One region of the Aceticella sp. 75b-Ac genome, then DNA from elsewhere that is predicted to be linked to it. Evidence: riboswitches for the same ligand, from Rfam matches in the RefSeq annotation. Region 1 holds a riboswitch; the other holds the start of a gene.

The links. Region 1 has a riboswitch for molybdenum cofactor ahead of AC0LWJ_RS05275 (ABC transporter substrate-binding protein). Riboswitches for the same ligand answer to the same signal wherever they lie in the genome.
Region 2: linked by a shared signal. The riboswitch ahead of modA (molybdate ABC transporter substrate-binding protein) and the one ahead of AC0LWJ_RS05275 (ABC transporter substrate-binding protein) in region 1 are both predicted to bind molybdenum cofactor.

The regions. Positions count from the first base shown of each region.
Region 1 covers NZ_CM190971.1:988,154-996,291, reverse strand. Annotated here, with positions in the region: partial or broken gene pepF (oligoendopeptidase F) at 1-877, shown strand, start outside; gene aroB (3-dehydroquinate synthase) at 920-1,990, shown strand; molybdenum cofactor riboswitch at 2,100-2,242, shown strand; gene AC0LWJ_RS05275 (ABC transporter substrate-binding protein) at 2,366-3,433, shown strand; gene AC0LWJ_RS05270 (FecCD family ABC transporter permease) at 3,467-4,420, shown strand; gene AC0LWJ_RS05265 (ABC transporter ATP-binding protein) at 4,407-5,195, shown strand; gene AC0LWJ_RS05260 (radical SAM protein) at 5,213-6,211, shown strand; gene AC0LWJ_RS05255 (hypothetical protein) at 6,213-7,367, shown strand; gene AC0LWJ_RS05250 (Rossmann-like domain-containing protein) at 7,481-8,138, shown strand, end outside.
Region 2 covers NZ_CM190971.1:168,058-176,195, forward strand. Annotated here, with positions in the region: gene AC0LWJ_RS00845 (ABC transporter substrate-binding protein) at 1-606, opposite strand, end outside; gene AC0LWJ_RS00850 (ABC transporter ATP-binding protein) at 640-1,422, opposite strand; gene AC0LWJ_RS00855 (FecCD family ABC transporter permease) at 1,419-2,411, opposite strand; gene AC0LWJ_RS00860 (ATP-binding cassette domain-containing protein) at 2,535-3,200, opposite strand; gene AC0LWJ_RS00865 (Rossmann-like domain-containing protein) at 3,240-3,968, opposite strand; gene modB (molybdate ABC transporter permease subunit) at 4,000-4,680, opposite strand; gene modA (molybdate ABC transporter substrate-binding protein) at 4,708-5,532, opposite strand; molybdenum cofactor riboswitch at 5,728-5,852, opposite strand; gene AC0LWJ_RS00880 (4Fe-4S dicluster domain-containing protein) at 5,886-6,464, opposite strand; gene AC0LWJ_RS00885 (GerMN domain-containing protein) at 6,739-7,875, shown strand; gene yyaC (spore protease YyaC) at 7,886-8,138, opposite strand, start outside.

The DNA of each region.
Region 1 (8,138 bases):
TGCCTCTGATAAAAGAATATGACAAACATTATAAATATGAAGAGGCGGTCAATATCGTATTGGAGGGTTTAAAGCCTCTTGGAAACGACTATGTGGATATATTAAAAAGCGGTTTTGATTCAAAATGGATTGATGTGTTTGAAAATCGAGGCAAAACCTCCGGTGCTTATTCATGGGGTGCATATGGCGTACATCCCTATGTGCTTTTAAATATCAAGGGAATTTAAATGATGTATTTACAATAGCACATGAGATGGGGCATTCGCTTCATACACACTATTCCATGTCTTGCCAGCCGTTTATATATTCAGAATACAAAATATTTGATGCAGAAGTAGCCTCAACATGTAATGAAGCTTTGCTTATGAATTACCTCCTTGAGAAGGCTAAAGAGAGAAATGAGAGATTATACCTTTTAAATCATTACCTTGAAGAATTCAAAGGGACGATATTTAGACAGGTTATGTTTGCAGAATTTGAGAAATTTACTCACGAAACAGATGAAAAGGGTGAATCCCTTACACCCGAATTATTGTGTAAAAAATACCATGAATTAAATAAATTTTACTACGGCAATGATATCGTGGTTGATGAAGGTATTAATTATGAATGGGCAAGAATCCCCCATTTTTATATGGGATTTTACGTATATAAATATGCAACGGGATTTTCTTCGGCAACAGCACTTTCACAGATGATCTTAAAAGAAGGTAAACCAGCCGTAGATAGATATAAGGAATTTTTAAAAGGAGGCAGTTCCGATTATCCATTAAATCTTCTGAAAAAAGCAGGTGTAGACCTTACATCGCCAAAACCGGTGCTTGATGCATTGGATGTATTTGAAAAATTGCTTGAAGAAATGGAAAAGGAAATATAAACTATAGATTAAAGTATATTTTAATAAAAAGGGGAAGATATTTTGGAGGTTATCAATATAGATTTAAAAGACCGTTCATATCCGATATATATATGTAATAACATGCTTGATGACATAGGTAAGGTGGTATGCAGACATACCAAAAGCAAAAGGATTTTCCTTGTAACAGATACCAACGTATACCCATTATATTATGAGAAAGTAAAAGCCATTTTAAATAATGCTGGGTTTGATGTATCAAAATTTGTAATACCTGCAGGTGAAAGCAGCAAAAATCTTGATATGTTAAAAAATATTTTAGAAGACATCTATAAAAGCGGGCTTTTAAGAGATGGTTCGATAATTGCCCTTGGCGGAGGAGTAGTGGGGGATATAGCCGGCTTTGCAGCAGCTACATATATGAGGGGTGTAGATTTTATTCAGATACCCACCACCCTTCTTGCACAGGTAGATAGCAGTGTAGGAGGAAAAGTTGGTGTTAATTTAAGGGGTGGTAAGAATATCGTCGGCGCTTTCCATCAGCCAAAGATGGTTTATATAGATACAAGCAATTTGAGAACCTTAAATAAAAGGGAAATACTTGGGGGATTAGCAGAAATAATAAAATACGGTGTAATATGGGACAAGGAATTATTTGAATATCTGGAATGCAATATGGATGAGATACTTAATTTAAACGATGATATGATTACACATATTATAAAAAAATCATGCGGAATCAAGGGGAAGGTTGTTTCATTGGATGAAAAAGAACAAAAATTAAGACAAATCTTAAATTACGGACATACAGTAGGACATGCTATAGAAGCATTAACAGGATATGAAAAATATATTCATGGTGAAGCTGTTGCAATTGGAATGGTATATGCAGCTAAACTGTCCCTTAAAAAGAGTCTGATAGATAAAGAATATTTTGATAGAATTTGTGCTTTGATAAAGAAGTCCGGTTTACCCGTTGAATATGGCGAACTCCATAAAGAAGACATTGTAGAACTTATAAGGCATGACAAAAAGAATAAAAATGATAAGATTAGATTTGTACTTCCGGTTGGATACGGAAAAGTAGATATCTTTGAGATAAATAAAGATGAAATATTATCGATTCTTGATTAGTTAAACTGTATGGTATTGATAAAAATAATTTGACTTAATAATTAAACTATGTTATTTTCTTAATAAGTAGCAATTACTGCAATTTTATTAGTTTATCGTGTTAAAAAAATAATATCGACATCTCCGAGCCAATTCAACCTAAGGAGAAAATAATCTATGGTGATTGGCCTGAGTTTTACGCTCACGGGGTATCCTTGGAAACGAGTATGCCTTACTGTCACATATTTTACAAGGAGGTGGTGTATGCAACCTGATTAAATCAAGCAGGTTTTGTTGTGCTCCACTTTTTTAGTGGAGTTTTAATTTTCTTATTATAAAAGATTGCAGTAATAATTGATAAATTGCTACTGATTAAAAATATGGAGGGAAATATGAATGAAAGAATTAAAAAAAAGAAGATTGAAATTAACGAGTCTAGTTGGATTGCTTATATTTTTAATTGTTTTTGCTGCAACAGGATGTTCTGGAACTAAAGCTCCGCAGGAAACAAAGGTGTCATATGTTGAAGTTAAGGATGCTGTTGGAAGAACAGTAAAAATTCAGGAGTCTGTCAAGAAAATAGTAAGTATATATGGAATGATTCCACAATTTGTATATCTTCTTGGTGAAGGTGATAAATTTTACGCTGGAGGTTTTTGGGGTACAGATTTTTATAAGCTTGTAGACCCTGATGTGATGACAAAAGCAAGTAGGGGAAAAACAGCAAATGTCGAAGAAATCGCAAAAGAAAAACCAAATGTTGTGCTTTGTAGTTATTGGCAGGCAAATAATAAGGATGTAAAACAGCTAGAAAGTCTCAATATACCGGTAATTTGCACAAAAGTAGAAAGCATTGAGGACATAAATAATACGGTATCAATGTTGGGAAAGGTTTTTCAAAAGGAAAAACAGGCTCAAAACATTGTAGACTATTACAAGAAAGCTGAACAAAATGTAAAGGATAAAATTCAAAGAACAACGAAGCCAAAGGTTTTGATCATGTATTATAGTGGAAAAGACCATTCATATATGACTATGGGTGGTGATATGTTTCAAAGCAGGCTTGTTGAAATAGCCGGAGGTACTTCTGTTTCACAAAATTTATCTGGTAAAAAAAGTATAGATGTTGAACAGTCAGTCAAATGGAATCCTGATATGATCATGATAATACAATATGATAAATCGGCTGCGCAAACAAAAGATGAAATATTGAAAGACCCTGCATGGGGCAAGATAAATGCAGTTAAAGACGGAAAGGTTTTTCTTGTTCCGAATGATGGGGACAACTGGATAGATCCATGTCCTAAGTGGCCATTGGGTTTATATTGGGCGGCAAAGGTTTTGCATCCAAATGAATTTAAGGATATAAACATCAAAGATAAGGCAAAAGATTTTTATAAAACCTTTTTTGGTTTGAATATTGATAAAGTTCAAATTAATGGTAATTTAATCACGAACGAATAAAATGAAGGATTTATATCTTGGGAGGAAATCATAGTGAAAAAAATAATTATTTTTTGCTGCTTAGTTATTTTTCTTTCTTTGTTTTTAGGAAGATTGTGGTTTTCTCCATTTTCTTCTTTAAATGGATTCAGCAAAATTATCCTCTTTGATGTTAGATTTCCAAGAATAATAGCAGTTTCTTTGGCAGGAGCATCTTTAGGATTAGCAGGGGTTGCATTTCAAAGCTTGTTTAGAAACTATCTTGCAGGTCCTGATATTCTTGGTGTAACAACTGGGTCTGCCTTTGGAGCGGTACTTGCAATATTATTTTTTCCGTTTAATCCATATATAATACAAGGTTCATCATTTATATTTGGAATAATTGCGGTAATATTAGTTTATAAATTGGGAAGTTTAATTGGGAAAAGCTTGTTAAGCTTAATTCTGGCAGGTATGGTCGTTTCAGCGATTTTTGCAGGTTTTGTAGGACTTTTTAAATATATTGCCGATCCTTACAATAAGCTTCCTACTATTGTATTTTGGCTTCTGGGAAGCTTTTCAGGGGTTAGATGGAAAGATCTAAGTATTGCTGCTTTTCCGATGATTATTGGTATTGTAGGTCTTCTTTCGATGGGATGGATATTCAATATACTTTCCTTAGGGGATGAAGAGGCAAAAGCACTGGGAGTCAATGTAAACAGGTGGAAAATAACAGCCATTATTTTGGCAACCTTATCTTCATCTGCTACAACAGCACTTGCAGGAATGATTGCATGGATTGGGGTTGTCAGTCCCCATATTGCACGCTTAATAGTAGGTGTAAATAATAAGAAATTAGTTCCTGCTTCTGCTGTTGTTGGTGCAGTTTTGTTGTTGATATGTGATGACTTGGCAAGATGTTTGGTGGCTTCCGAACTTCCTTTAAGTATTATGACAGATTTTATTGGAGCACCGATATTATTTTTTATTCTGGTCAAGAGGAGAAAAATGTATTATGTTAAAGATTGACAATATTCATTTTTCATATGGTGATAAAGAGATTTTAAAAGGCATTGATTTTACTTTAACGGATAATAAAATAGGATGCTTCTTGGGTCCTAACGGATCAGGAAAATCAACGCTGCTTAAAATAGCTATGGGCATTTTGGAACCTAAGGAAGGTTTAGTTGAATTAAACGGTCTAAATATATCAAATCAATCTCTAAAGGAGCGAAGCAAAATTTTGTCATATGTTCCTCAGGAATTTTCAATAAACTTTCCATATGAGGTTTTTGATGTTGTTTTAATGGGAAGAAATCCCCATGTGAATTTTATTGAAGGACCTAAAAAAGAAGATGAAAAAATTGTATTGAGCTATCTTAAGCTTTTAAAAATTGAGCATTTAAAAGACAAGCCATTTACACATTTAAGCGGCGGACAGAAGAAAATGGTATTGATAGCAAGGGGATTGGCACAGGAAGGTGAAGTAATGATATTAGATGAACCAACCGCATCCTTAGACTTTAGAAACCAGCTTTTGGTTCTTACAGTAATTGAGAAAATTGCTAAAAGTTTAAACAAATCTGTTTTACTGTCTTTACATGACCCTAATCTTGCCCTGATGTTCTGTGATGAAATATTTTTAATGAAAGATGGAAAAATAATCAAAAAAGGCGGTAAGGAAGAAATAATTACAAAGGAAAACATAATGCAACTGTATAATTTGAAAATAGACCTTATTAATATAGATAATAAAAATAAGTTTATATTTCCTGATAAGGAGTTTTTAGAATCCTTATTTTAACAGAAAGGATTGGTGTTATGAAGTGTTTATACTGTGAGCATAGATGCAATATTTCAGAAGGTCAGGTAGGAATATGCGGTATGTATACCCAATATAAAGGTGATATAGTGGAAAAGTTTCCACATTGTTATTCAACATATGCGGCTGTGCATATTGAATCAATACCTTTTTTTCATGCATATCCGGGAAGCTGTTCTTTATTGATAGGCGGAATCGGATGTAATTTGGACTGTCATTACTGCATCAATTCATATATTGCAAAAAGTGATCCAAATGATGTTTTTGTATTTAGATTAGAGCCTGAGAAAATTATTGATATAGCTAAAAAAACAGGATGCCATAATATCGTATTTGGTGTTAATGAGGTAACAGTTTCTTTGCCGTCTGCCATAGAAGTAGGAAAACTGGCAAAAAAAGAGGGTATACCAATGGGATGTCTTACAAATGGATACATCACAGAAGAAGTAGTTGAGATTTTCAAGGGAACCTTTCAATTTATTAATGTCAGTTTAAAGTCATTCAGTTCAGGTTTTTATAAGAGGTATGTAGGTATAGATGATTTGTCGCCTATATTGCGTAATATAAGAGAGCTATCAAAAAAATGTCATATAGAAATTACCACACCTATAGTTTCAGGCATAAATGATAAAGAAATCCCGCTTATTGCCGAATTTATAAGCAGCATAAATCCTGAAACACCATGGCATGTATTTAGGCTTTTACCGGAATACAAGATGCAGAATTTACAATATCCAAATATCTATGAGGTCAGCAATGCCTTGCAGGAGGCAAGAAAGGTTTTACCTTATATATATTTTAGCAATTTTGCAGGTTCTGATTGGGTAAGTACCTTTTGTCCGGAATGTGGCGGGAAGATAATAAAGAGAATCGCTTTGGGGGGATGTGGCGCAAAATTAACGGAATATGCTCTTAATAATGGTAAATGTCCGGTATGCGGCAAGACAATACCCCTGTATGGGGAATATATAAAATGGAATTCGAGGGAGGAAGGATAAAATGGCGATTGGGATTATTGATGTCAGGGAATGGCAAACTATGGTTGATTTAAAAACCGGTGATAAAATTGATATTGATTTAAAATCTATTGATAAAATAAAAAAAATCATTGCACAGGATTATTATCCCGGAGACTTTGAATTAAGGAGCATTGATTGGGTAAGTAATATGGCAATGAGGATAAATGAGATATATGAGCCTGATTTTATGTTGTTAAGTTATGCACAGCCTTATTTTATCTCTCGATTCAAAGAGATTTTCAACTATGAAATGATAGGAATAATAAATTATCTTTTTAAAAGCGTTGAGAATTTTTTAAAAAATACTGATTTTGTTCCGGTAATAATTGGACTTGGTGATTTAGTGCCGTTAAGGGGTTTTATAGATTTATCAAATATTGACGGAATTGCTTTTTGCGGCGGAATGTCCTCTTGCTATGGCGGATTATTTGATGCAACGTCAAAAGACCTTGATTATTTAGCTGGTATTCCGGAAATAGAAAAAATAATAAGCAAAAAAAAGTTTATGGATGAATTTGGTGGAAGAGAAGATTTTATTAAAAGATTTCCGGATTATTTGCTTATAGCTAAAGAAGGATATACATTTAAGGCATGTGGAAGCTTAGCAAGGACAATTTATAAAGTTCCTGCAAAAAATACGACGATACCATTATATACACCTTTAGATGGTATTGATTCTATTATTGATGTTAAAAAAGTCATTGAAGAAAATCTGGATAATCGAAAAATTGCTCTTATTCTTTTAGAGGGGATAGGGGAAAAGGATTTTAAATGGCAATATACCTTGTGCAAAAACAGCATAAAATGGTATACGTATGAGCAGGATGCTAATCAATATCTCGCAATAACCACAGGCAAACATCTTCAATATAATGGTTATCCACCCGGTTATAAATATTATATAGAGGACGATGAAAATAAGCCATATCCTTATGAAGGACCTTTTATGGAAATACCGGAAAATACCATCGGGCAGATGAATAAAATAAAAAGTGCTGCGGTTGGCAGCAGAAGCATTATAACACATGTTGCAAGTGGAGCCGACATCAGTATTGAATGTTTATGCAGAATGCTTTATAATTATGGGACAATGGCGATTATAAAAGATATGGTTTATCAACAGGAAATCCTTTAATTATTAAATAATTCATTTTTCTCTAAGATATAAATATTTTTTAAAAGAAAAGCTTAAACATAAATTAGAAATAAGATATTTTTAAAAATCCAAGGTAAAGAGGTGCAGATTTAATGATAATTGATAAATTAATTGATATTGCCAATGAAAGGTCAAATGGGAGAAAGATTAAGGATATTCGAATAGGTGTAGGTTATACCTGTGTTATGTTGGACGATGGAAGTTCGGGTTTGGCATATACTTTCATTAATGAACTTGGACCTTGCTGTGGACAGTTGGAAGAAGTGGGAAGCATGATTGGACGGGATTGCAATTCGGTAATCTGCTGGGGAAAGAAGGATAATATATTAAAATCTACAATTGGAGTAGCAGCAATAAATGCTGTAATTCACAGTGACATTCAAGAATATGAAACGGGTAATATTATCAACGAGGTAAAAAATTTAAATTCTTATGATACATTTGGTATGGTAGGTTATTTCCGACCTATAATAAATGTTGTAAAGCAGACAGGAGCAAAAACTTATGTATTTGAACGTTCAGGGAAATATGAAGGAACTACGGTTCCTGATTGGGCAATTGAAATGTACCTGCCACAATGTGATGTGGTTATAATTACAGGTACTGCAATAATAAATAAGACAATCGATCATATTTTGGAAATGTGTAAAAATGCAAGGGAGGTTTATATAGTCGGTCCGTCAACCACCATGTCTTATGAAGCATTTGAAGGATATAATGTTACGAAACTTGCCGGAAGTTTAGTTGTTG
Region 2 (8,138 bases), 820 kb from region 1:
TTTTTTGGCTATATCTGTAATTTCAGCATACGTTTTTTTACAATAATCACCAAGTTCTTTAGCTTTACTGGTGTCTCCTGTCAAATTACCCATAAATTTGTAAGCATTGTCCATTTTATCCAAATCACTTGTTACGCATACAACAGGTATACCTAAATCATTCTGTATTTTATCTGCATTAGAAATAGACGAACTATCTAGAGTACCCATATTAAGTATTATATCAGGTTTTATTTTTAAAAGCTCTTCCTTATTCATTGTTTGACCCTGCCCAAAATAACCACCTACAACAGGAAGGTTTTTATAAGAATTTATTGTAAACTTACTTTCAGCTTTTGAGATCTTGTAATTTAAACCTGCAATTTTATCCGGTGACAATGTATACATAAATACGGTTCCTATAGGATTGGTTGAACAAACTTTTTTAATCCGAGAAGGGACTGTTACTGTTCTACCAGCCATATCTACTATTGTTCTTGTACCTTGATTCCCTTGTTCATTGCTTTTTAATGTTTTTTGACTACCGCAGCCGGTAAACACAGCGGCTAAGATTATGCATATAATGATAAATATTGATAAAATAAAGTTTTTTCTTTTTTTACACATATTTATTTCACTCCTTTTAAAAAATCAAAAATATTAACTAAGCAAAGGCACACAGGCTTTAATAATTTCTCCGTCTACACCCTTTAAGCAGGTTATTTTTACATTTACTCCATAAGCTATCCTCAAATTCTCTTCTGTAATCACATCATCTGCATATCCTAAGGTAAACACGTTGTTTCGTTGCATCAAGGCTACTTTTGTACTGCATAAAAATGCGTGATCCGGAAAATGAGTAGTCATTATAACCCCCATTCCCTTTTTAGCAAGTTTCTTAATTTGTTCAAGTACACGTACTTGATTTCCAAAGTCTAAATTAGCGGTAGGCTCGTCCATTACAAGAATATCGGGCTGCTGCGTTAAAGCCCTGGCAATAAGCACCATTTGCCGTTCACCACCGCTGATTTCAGTATAAATTCTGTCTTTTAGAAAAGAAACCCCCAAAGTTTCCAAGGCTTTCTCTGCAATGGTTAAATCCTCTTTAGACGGTGAAGAAAAAACCCCTAAATGAGCAGTACGTCCCATAACTACTACATCAAGTACAGAAAATGGGAAAGGTGGTGTATGAGCTTGAGGTACATATCCGATGGTTTTTGCCAGTTTTTTTCTGGACCAATATTTTATATCTTCTCCGTTTAGTTGAATTTCACCACTATGCAATTTTAAAAATCGCAGAATAGTTTTGAATAAGGTTGTTTTTCCTACCCCATTTGGTCCTAATAGGCACAGAATTTCACCTGAACTTACCTTTATAGAAAAGTCTTTAAGCACAATTTTTGTTCCATATCCACAGGATACATTTTTAATTTCCAATTTCATACCCAACCCTTCCTTCCTTTTGCCAGCAGATAGAAGAAAAATGGTGCTCCTATAAGAGAAGTCAATATTCCTAAAGGGATTTCAACAGTAAAGGTATTTCGAGCTATGTCATCTACAAAAAGCAGGAAGGTACTGCCAATAAGAAATGAAGCAGGTAACATTGCTTTATAATTAGGTCCCACGATAAGTCTGGCAATATGTGGAATAATTAGTCCGATCCAGCCAACCATACCACTGACTGAAACCGCTGCTGATGTCATTAATGTTGATGAAATGATGAAAAGCAAACGCATTTTTTTTGTATCAATACCCATTGCTTGTGCTTCCTCATCGCCAAAGGAAATGACATTCAATCTCCATCGAAGCAGGATAAGAGGGACTAAACCAATAACTATCGGTATGAGCAATACAGCTATGTCATTTTTACTTATGGAAGAAAGCCCTCCCATAAGCCAAAAGGTAATGGCAGGCAGTTTGCTCTCAGGGTCAGCTACATATTTAACCATAGAAGTAAAGGAAGAAAACATCGTAGATACAACCATTCCTGTCAATACCAATACCAAAATGGCATTATTGTTGCGGCTGATTATAGTTGACATGGTATATGAGATGATAACTGCTCCCAAGCCAAAAAGAAATGCGGAAATTTGAATACCAATTGAACCAAGGGAGATTAAAATTGCTATAGCAGCACCAAACCCAGCTCCAGCAGAAGCCCCAAGGATATCTGGGGATACCATTGGATTTTTAAAAAGTCCTTGATATGTTGCTCCAGAAACTGATAAAGCACCTCCTACAAGTATAGCTGCAAAGATTCTTGGGATACGCACATTGAACAAAACCATTTCCATTGTTTTAGAGCATGCTACGGGAAGATCCAAGAGTTTGGACATTAATATGGTGATGATCTGTGCCAGCGGAATGGCGTATCGTCCCAGTGTTAGAGATACAAAGATTGCAATGATGAGCAATATAGCCAAAATACCCATGACTGAAATTTTTGTTTTTCTGTAAAATGTCACTCCAACCAATCCTTTCCATAAAATGTTACTTTCTTATATAATAACCTTTGTTCCCATAGCAACAGTGACAATAATCAACTGCATTGCCCATCAAGCACTTTGATTGAACTTCATTATTATTTCTCCCTTGTCTTCACCTTTTTCAGCCTTAAAAACATTATCGCCAAGCTCTGCTTCATATTGGTAGTGTGTAACCAAAACAAAAGGTATCTTCCACTGCCCATGAAGTTCCTTTATTTCTTTGCATAGCCTTTCCCTTAGCTTCCTGTCCATAGCTGAAAGGGGCTCATCCAGCAATAACAAATGAGGCTTTGTTATAAGGGTTCTTGCCAGGGCTACCCGCTGTTTTTCTCCGCCCGAAAGCTGAACTGGATATCTTTCAGCTAAATGAAATATATCAAATTTTTTAAGTATTTCATTAAGTTGTTTTTCTTTTTCATCTTTTGATAAATTTTTTACTCCGTATAAGATATTATTTTTTACTGTTAGATGATCAAAAAGGGCATATTCTTGAAATATATATCCGATACCCCGTTTGCTTGGAGGAAGATTGATTCGTTTTGATGAGGAAAAAAGGGTTTTCTCCCCTAATATTATCTCTCCGCAATCTGGCTTTTGAAAACCTGCAATACATTCTAAAACAGTTGTTTTGCCAGATCCTGAAGGTCCAACAAGAACCAAAATTTCTTTATCAACCAATAAGTCAACTTTAAGAACAAAATCAGGAAGCCTTTTTACAAATTTTACTTTAAGCATCTTTCATCACCTTTTTCCCTGCATATTAAGAAATCTATATCAATAAGAACAAGGGCAAAATCTTTCCCATCCCATTAATTTAGCAGCCCCGGCAGCCGTTGTCCCAAAAAAGATCAAAGGTTTTCGGACCTTTAAAATATTCTCAATCGTTCCATTAACAACAACACTCCCTGTTACCAATGCTATATCGCACCATTCTATTGCATCCTTATAATCTTTCTCTCCATCCAGTATCAAAACACCCCTTTTTTCTTTACCTATGTTATCTTTATCCAGGTCGAGCACTTTAACAGGAAATTTGGAGGCACAGGCTTCTACTAACGCAGGTTGCAGCCCCACAAAGCATATACGCGGTTGTCCGTATTTTTCAATAATGAAAGGAACTATTTTCTGAGCACAGTTTTCTAAATCGTTGTTTTTACAGTGTACTGTGTGATCAGATAAACCCAGATACCGCATAATTGCATTTAAGGATGAAATAAAAATAGCTCTTTCAAAGTTGTTTTTAAGTGGAAGTTCCAGTATCTTTTCAATAGAACCATGAAAATCATTTAATGAATCAGTAAATGCCTGTCCATAAGAACCTTTAAATTCTGCCTGCATAAGTTTTTCTTTACCCTTTAAAATAACATAATCCTTACGTTTTGTAATGCCAATAGCATCTTTCGGAGAAAGCAGGCAGGCTTTAATCTCAACATTTTCGTTCAATAACCTATTTTCATCAACAATTTCCCTTAACTTGGACTTTAAGTTATTGTAAAAATCCATAAATCTATCTCCTCACATAATTAATTTCAGATTATTTTCTTCCTTTTTCTGTATAATGCAAAATTTTCTTTTTTGAGAGCCAGTTTATGTAATATATTAAACCAAAAGATAATAAAAGAATTACAATGACAAAATATCCGGCGGTTTTGTAATCTCCCCCCTCTGCTGCAAAATAAATTGCTATTGGCATTGTCTGAGTCTTGCCTGGGATATTACCTGCAATCATCAATGTTGCTCCAAACTCACCAATAGCTCTCGCAAATGAAAGAACTATACCCGATAGAATACCAGGCCAGGCAAGAGGCATGGTAACAGTACAAAGAACCCTAAACTCATTTGCACCTAAAATACGAGCAGCCTGTTCTTGCTTAATATCTACGCTTTCAAAAGCTGCTTTTGCACTCTTATACATGAGCGGAAAGGCGACTATAGAAGATGCAATTACAGCAGCCCACCATGTAAACAGCAATTGACCGTTAAATATTTTCTTAATGAGAAAACCTATTGGTCCATTTCTCCCTATGAGTACAAGAAGAATAAAACCCGTAACCGTTGGGGGCAAAACCAATGGCAAACATAAAAAGGTTTCCAAGATTTCCTTTCCTGAAAAATTTTTTATTAAAAAAAAACGTGCAAGAGATATTGCTATTATAAAATTAATAACTGTTGCTATTATTGATACTTTTATTGATAAGAATATAGGATATATCATTTTTGGACTCCTTCTTTTGGTTTGGATTTATTGTTTTTGTTCTAAAGGTATAAATCCAAATTTTTTGAAAATTTTTGATGCTTCTTGACCTTTGAGATAGTTAAGAAAATCAAGAGCTGTTTCTTTTTCCTTGCTGTTATTTATAACTGCTCCTCTGAAGAAAACAGGAGGACAGGAATTTTCAGGTGCTTCTGCGGCAATCCTAATCTTATTATCATTTGTAGTATTTGATTTCCATATAAATCCGGCATCCACATTTCCTGTTTCTACATAAGCTCTGATTTCTTGTATATCCTTTGCAAAAATAAGTTTAGATTTTACTTTATCCCAAAGTCCTAAGCTTATCAAAGCTTTTTTAGCCCATTCACCGCCAGGTACAACAGCAGGATCTCCAATGGCAATTTTATTAACTTCAGGTGAAGTAAGGTCTTCAAAGCTTTTTACTTTCTGGCTGTCTTTTGGCGTAATAAGAACCAGTTTATCAGATAAAATCTTTTTTTCTGTTGCTTTATCAATCAAATTTTCACTTCGTAATATATTCCATTGTTTTTCTCCGGGACCTATAAGTATATCACAATATGCTCCCTGTTCAATTTGCTGTTGTAAGGTACCAAGACCAGCGAAATTGAAGGAAAATTTTACATCGGGATGAATTTGGCTGTATTTTTTTGACACCTCCGGCAGTGCATCTTTAAGTCCAGCTCCTGCAAATACCATGATGCTTTTTGTATTTGAATTTTTCGTTTTATCGGCAGGTGTATTTGTCTTTTTTTGTCCACACCCTCCAAAAAATAATAAAGTCAATAATCCGCATACCAATAAAAATATCCATTTAATTTTAATTTTTCTCATCTTATTTCTCCTCCTTAAAATATTTTAAATATTTTCGGTAACATCTATTGTTTTATATATCTGAATTTCAAGAGATAATATATTTCTCTTAAAAATTCATTCAAGATTTATTAAATAAAAAAGCACCTCAAGAAAGGTGCAAAGCCACTACTAAATAAAAGGTAAAAATACCAAATCAAAGCATTTTCATCTTCTATTAGTGAATCCTTTCTCCTTTCCAAACAGGAGGCATTAACGTTTCCCTTAATACCCTATCGGTTCTTATTTCATAGCAAGATATAACTTACTTTAGAAATAAGGACTCGGAGATTTTAAATTTTTAATTATGACTATAATTAATTTTCGCCTTAAATTTAAATAAAAGGCAAAGCTGTTGTTACTTTTTTCCTTTTTTCTTTAATCGAATTTACCAGCATATTTGGTTTTACTAATCTTAAAGCATTTGTTGGACATACCTCTACACATGCAGGACCATTTTCTCTGTCTATGCACAAATCACATTTATTAGCAATTATTCTTTCTTTGTTGTACATATTTGAATTTTCTACAATCTTTAAATTTTCTTGTATATTTTTTTTACCGTTTACATATTCTGTTATAAAATCTATAGCACCAAAAGGACATGCAAGCAAGCAGTTTTTACAACCAATACAAATTTGGTTATTAATTTGTATTGTATTATTTTTTCTTACAATAGCTCCAACCGGACAGACATTTGCACAGGGGGCGTCCTCACAATGTCGACACTGTATTGGAGAGGTTACTGTTGCTGTTTTAATTACATTTAAACGCTGATTGAATTGAATATCATCTGTTCCTTCAGATAGCGGATTCCCTTCAAGATGTGCTAATGCACATGCTATTTCACATGTTCTGCATCCAATGCATCTATTAGGGTTAGCAATAACAAATGCATTTAAATTATTTTTCATTTTATTTCCTCCTTTTACAAAAGAATAAAATATTCACTATATAATTTGTTTCAATCAATTGTTTGAATTTCTTAAAGCAATGGAAGTACATTTGTTTTTATTATACAATATTTTTTTTTATAAAGCAATTAAGTTAGGGAAAAATTCGATTGAGAAATATATTATGAATTATTTTTTAAAAATAATAATAATATTTCATTATTTTTATAGATTTTTATTTCATTTCTATTCTGTTATAATATTTATATATTAGTTTAATAGGGGGTAGAGTATCGTGAAAAAAAATTTATTGATTATATTTTTTATTATTGTAGTTTTATTTTCGGGATGTTCTTCAAAATCAAATCCCGAGCAAAACACTGCCGTAAGCCCTAATACAGCACAGGAAAGCATAAAAACTGTTTCACTTTATTTCTTAAATGACAAAAGTAATGGTTTAAATATGGAAACGAGGGATATACCGCAAAATTCAGATGTTTTAAAACAGGTATTTAAAGAGCTTGTTAATGGACCAAAAGATGAGTTTTCAAAACCGATAATTCCTGATGGTACAAAACTGATTTCTGCTCAGTTGAAAGATTCGACAGCATATATAAATTTTTCAAAAGATTATGTAACAAATATGCCTGAAAATACGGCAAAATTTAGAATTTGCGCTTTAGTTAATACACTTACAGGTTTGTCAGATATAAATAGGGTTCAGATACTTATTGAAGGGAATAAGGTTAATTCCATTAAAGGTTATACAATAGGTTTAGGTCCTCTAAAAAGGACAGTAATAACAGGAGAAGTGTATAATAATAAATCAAGGGTTAAAAAATTACAGGACAATACGAAACTTGGTAAGGAAACATGGAGGCTTGATCCATTAAAGGTTGTACAAATGGAAGGAGGGATTGTTGGCTTTGATAGCAATGACCAATTTACACTACAATCAAAAGAGAATGGAAAAGCAGTTATAAATGCGATGCATAACAACAAGGCATATGTTATCACATTAATACAGCCTGAGGGTGTTGGTGAAAACAATATATGGGTAATAAGTGATGTTAATGCACAACTTATAAAGATTTCCGAAACAGACCCATCCAAAGGGGAAACATTTATTTATGGTGTAGTAAAGGGAATTAATCCTGATACAAGGGTTTTAACCATTGAAAGGGAATATCAGGATGCACCGGATATGAATAACAAAGTGGGACCTGATGTAAAAGTGCTGCCAGATGCTGTAATACATTTTCAGGAAAAGATAGGTTACGACAGTCAGGGAGGGTATAAATATTCAGAAAAAGATATAAGCTTTGACGATATAAAAATCGGTGATGAACTGGGTATGATATTAACAAAAAATAAGGAGGCAAGAGCTATAATTGTATCTGACAAAAGAAAATTACCTCTTAATTCAAAATAATCTCTTTTTTCTAAAGATGGGGTGTAGTCAAAAATAAGGCTTTTTGCAGGCTTAAAGCAATAACTTCCGCCATTTCAAAGACAAAACCTAATCTTGTATTATATGGTGGAATCATGTCGTACACGTCAATTATTCCTATTATTGAGATATCGCCAACAGGCGGTATTTTTTTGCCTATTCCCTTGCCGGGGTATAAGGGTGATTTTTTTATTGATATTTTGCCGATGCTTTCTTCATCGCCAAGGCATGCATCTATGGCAATT